DNA from 2 places in the Mesorhizobium sp. M0778 genome. Region 1 is predicted to be linked to the other one. Evidence: predicted binding sites of a transcription regulator. Region 1 holds the regulator's gene; the other holds the start of a gene.

Region 1 (2,201 bases):
CGGCAATTACGCCATCTGGCGCAACGCCACGCAGATGAGCGAAGACAGCCAACCGGTCGCCGACGTCAGCGACGCCGACATGCGCGCGCTGGCGGTTCGGGCGCGCGAGAAGGACGGGCCGGAACGCGAAGCCTACCGCAAGGCCGGCGAAGCGCTGGGTTTCGGTCTCGGCTCGCTGTTCGCGCTGATCGATCCGGCACCGGTCGCAATGGTCGGCGCCAGTGCCGCCGCCTTTGATCTGATCGAGCCGGCCTTGCGGAAGGCCATCGCCCAGACCGCCGGCGGCCAGCATACGGGCTCGATCTCCTTCGATACCGAGCCGAACGAATTGCCGCTGATCCGCGAAGGCTGTGCAATGCGGGCGTTAAGCTTCGTCGACCAGCAGATTTTCGCGCCGGGCGCGCAAATGAGGCCCGGCGTCAGAAAGAACGTAGCCTGACTGGGCGGGTCAATCTTCCCTGATCGCGTAGCCGGCACCGCGGATGGTGCGGATGACATCAGGCATGCGGCCGTTGTTGACGGCTTTGCGCAGCCGCCCGACATGCACGTCGACGGTGCGTTCGTCGATATAGATCGTCTCGCCCCAGACATTATCGAGTAACTGGCTGCGCGAGAAGACGCGGCCCGGATGCCGCATCATGAATTCGAGCAACCGGAATTCGGTCGGCCCGAGCCGGATCTCGGTCTTCTTGCGATACACCCTGTGCGATTCGCGATCGAGCACGATGTCGCCGACCTTCAGCACGCTGGACAGCACTTCCGGCTTGGCGCGGCGCAGCAGCGCCTTGACCCTGGCCATGAATTCCGGTGTCGAAAACGGTTTGACCAGATAGTCGTCGGCGCCGGTCGAAAGACCGCGTACCCGGTCGCTCTCCTCGCCGCGCGCGGTCAGCATGATGATCGGCAGCCGTTCGGTTTCGGGGCGCACCCGCAACCGGCGGCAGAGCTCGATGCCGGAAACCGCTGGTATCATCCAGTCGAGCACCAGAAGATCGGGCACATTCTCCTGCAAACGGATCTCGGCTTCGTCGCCGCGTGTCACCACCTCGACCTGGTAGCCTTCGGATTCGAGATTGTAGCGGAGCAGCACACCCAACGGCTCCTCGTCCTCCACCACCATTATGCGTGGTGCGATCATCGGCTGGGCACCCCCATCATGTCGCCGGTGCGGACATTGTCGTTTCGTCTTGCTTCGGACGATTGACCGGCAATTGCTCGCCGGTCAGCACATAATACGCATTTTCGGCGATGTTGGTGACATGGTCGCCGATCCGCTCCAGATTCTTGGCGCAGAACAGCAGATGCGTGCAAGCGGTGATGTTGCGCGGGTCTTCCATCATGTAGGTCAACAGTTCGCGGAACACCGACGTATATTTGACGTCGATGCGCTCGTCGGCGGCGCGTAGCTTGGCCAACGCGGCCGCATCGCCTGCAGCATACTCCTCGATGACGCCCTGCACCTGGATGAGCACCAGCTGCGCCATCGCATCGATGGAATGCGATAGGTCGCGCGGTGTGACGCTAAGGCCGACCGCACTCACACGCTTGGCGATATTCTTGGCAAGGTCGCCGATGCGTTCGAGATCGCCGGCCATGCGGATCGCCCCGACGACATGGCGCAGATCGTGGGCCATCGGCTGGCGCTTGGCGATCAGGGTGATGGCGCGGTCGTCCAGTTCGCGTTGACGCGCATCCATGATGGCATCGTCGGAAACGACGCGTTGCGCCAGCACGTTGTCAGAATTCAACAGGGCCTTGGTCGCCCCGCCGACCATCGAACCGGCGAGGTCGGCCATGTCGCGGATCAGCTTGCTGATCTGCTCGAGATCCTCGTCGAAAGAAGCGACTGTGTGTTCGCCCATGGTCCTGTCCTCATATGCGTGATCGGAACGGCTCAGCCGAAGCGGCCGGTGATGTAATCCTGCGTGCGCTTCTCGCGGGGCGACGTGAAGATCTTCTCGGTCCGGTCGAACTCTACCAGTTCACCCAGATACATGAAGGCGGTCTGGCGCGATACGCGCGCCGCCTGCTGCATGTTGTGGGTGACGATGACGATCGTGTAGTCGGCTTGCAATTCGTCGATCAGTTCCTCGATCTTGGCGGTCGACAGCGGGTCGAGTGCCGAAGCCGGCTCGTCGAGCAGAATGACTTCCGGCTTCACCGCCACGGTGCGGGCAATACAAAGCCGCTGCTGCTGGCCG
Region 2 (2,201 bases), on a different contig from region 1:
TTCAGCGCACATCGTTTCGAGTCGCGCTACAAATTGCTGCTCTGGCTCGACGCCATAGGTCTTGCCGCATTTTCGGTGATTGGCGCGGCCAAGGGGCTGACGATCACCGGGTCACCTGCAGTTTCGATCGTCACCGGCATGCTCACCGCAACCCTTGGCGGCATTCTGCGCGATCTGTTGACAGGCGAGCCTTCGGTGCTCCTGAGACCGGAAATCTACGTTACCGCAGCGCTTGCCGGCGCCGGCCTCTACACACTTGGCGATTTCGCCGGACTGCCGCCGCTTGCGTCGGGCCTGGCAGGTTTCATGGCGGCTTTCTGCGTACGCGGCGGCGCGCTGAAATTCGGCTGGGCCTTTCCGTCCTACAAAAGCAAGCCTGGCCGGCGTCCGGAAGATATTCCCTGATTTAAGGTGTCAGGCTGCAAACCGCTGCGCTTCCCCGCCATAATAATTGACGTAGCGGGCACCGATCTCCTTGACCGGCATCACCACGAACACGTCGACCGTCGAGAATTCACGGTCGATGACGCAACCGTCGCCGATGCGCGCGCCGACGCGCAGATAGCCCTTGACCAGCGGCGGCATCGCGGCGATCGCCGCCTTGGTGTTAACGGCTTCGATCGGCATCAGATCCATCGAACAATAGCGCCCGGCGACGGCACGCACGTCCCACGATGAATTCGTCCGGCAGTGGTGGGCAAGATAGGTCAGCGCCTCTGCATGTGCCGCCGGCACGGTGCCGTGGAACGACGCGCAGCCGGTCATCACGCCAATGCCGTAATGATTGATATAGGCCCAGATGCCTTGCCACAGCGCCTCGATGGTGCGCTTGGAGCGGTATTCCGGCAGAACGCAGGAGCGGCCGAGCTCGAGGAAGCGCTGGCCGGGATGTCGCGCGATCAGCTTGGTCAACTCGAATTCGCCTTCGGAATAGAAGCCGCCCGCCGCCGCGGCAATCTCCTGCCGCAGCAGGCGGTAGGTGCCGACGATGCGGCGATGCTCGGGACCGGAAAGCGAAGTATCGAAGACCAGCAGATGGTCGCAGAGGGGATCGAAGCGGTCGGCATCGCGGCGGTCCTGCATCTGGAACAGGTCCTTCCTGGCACCAAGCTCGTCGTAGAACACCCGGTAGCGCACTTCCTGCGCGGCAGCGATCTCGGCCTCGTTGCGGGCGAGCCGCACTTCGAGATTGCCGATGCGGCCGAGCGATGCGCCTTTTATGACGGCATCGGCGTTCCGGCCGACGAGCAAAGGCCCGCTGGCGTTCGGCCGAGCATCACATTCCGGCATGACTGTATGCACGAGTGATTCTCCTTCGAGCCATCCCTCTTGGCACGGGGATACGGTGTAGGTGCAACAGGATTGTGACAGTACCGTGATACGGCTCTGCGGGCAATACTTCGTCGGCTGGGTAATCTATCGACCGTCTATGTTGTGCCTCAGGCGGCCACTTGCCCTTCAACCGCATGAACCAGGGCATCAGGGTCGAGCGGCTTGGTGACGAAGCCGCTCGCACCGTGGGCGAGCACGGCGTGGCGGGTCTTTTCCTGGCTGTCGGCCGACAGCACCATGATCGGCACCGGCGGAACCGCGGTCTCCTCCTCATGGCGGCGGATGGCGGCGATGGCGTCCAGCCCGTCCATGACAGGCATATGCAGGTCCATCAGCACCACGTCGTAGCGGTGCTTATGGCCGGTGCTGATGACCGCCTCGACCGCGGCCTTGCCGTTGCCGACCACTTTCACCCGATGCCCGGCCTTCAGGAGGGTGGCGCGGGCCAGCATGGCGTTGATGTCGTTGTCCTCGGCGATCAGCACCGACAGGCCCTGCTGGCGGCCGCCAATGGCGTGCCCAGCCTGCGCGCCGCGCTTTTGCGGTTGCGGCTCGGCGATGACCGGTGCGTGGCTGGTCAAAAGCACGCGCAGCAATGTCTCGCCGCGCACCGGCCTCGCCAGGAAGGTGGCGTAACCGTTGGCACGGAACTCGCCAAGCATGCCGCGGTCGGTCGGCGCGATCAGCGTCACCGCCTCGCAATCGACAAATCCGCTCTGGCGCAGGCGCCTGAGCAGCCTGCCGTCGCTTTGCTCCATGGCAGCATCGACCAGAAGCACGTTGCAGCCCTCGGCGAAAGGGGCGGCCTGGGCGGCGGCGGCGGCCAGATCGACCGTTCCGCCATTGGCGCGAATGGTGCGGGCGATGGC

Evidence for each region. Region 1 encodes PhoB, which activates phosphate uptake and scavenging genes when phosphate is short. Its sites were predicted from a motif close to TGTCATNNANCTGTCAT; they were not measured.
Region 2: the regulator PhoB is predicted to act here: its motif matches at 1,354-1,370, upstream of olsB (l-ornithine N(alpha)-acyltransferase).

Annotation. Positions count from the first base shown of each region.
Region 1 is NZ_JAMYPA010000001.1:533,886-536,086, reverse strand. It holds gene NKI22_RS02755 (ROK family protein) at 1-439, shown strand, start outside; gene phoB (phosphate regulon transcriptional regulator PhoB) at 449-1,138, opposite strand; gene phoU (phosphate signaling complex protein PhoU) at 1,155-1,862, opposite strand; gene pstB (phosphate ABC transporter ATP-binding protein PstB) at 1,895-2,201, opposite strand, start outside.
Region 2 is NZ_JAMYPA010000018.1:53,141-55,341, reverse strand. It holds gene NKI22_RS22875 (trimeric intracellular cation channel family protein) at 1-405, shown strand, start outside; gene olsB (l-ornithine N(alpha)-acyltransferase) at 415-1,290, opposite strand; gene NKI22_RS22865 (hybrid sensor histidine kinase/response regulator) at 1,440-2,201, opposite strand, start outside.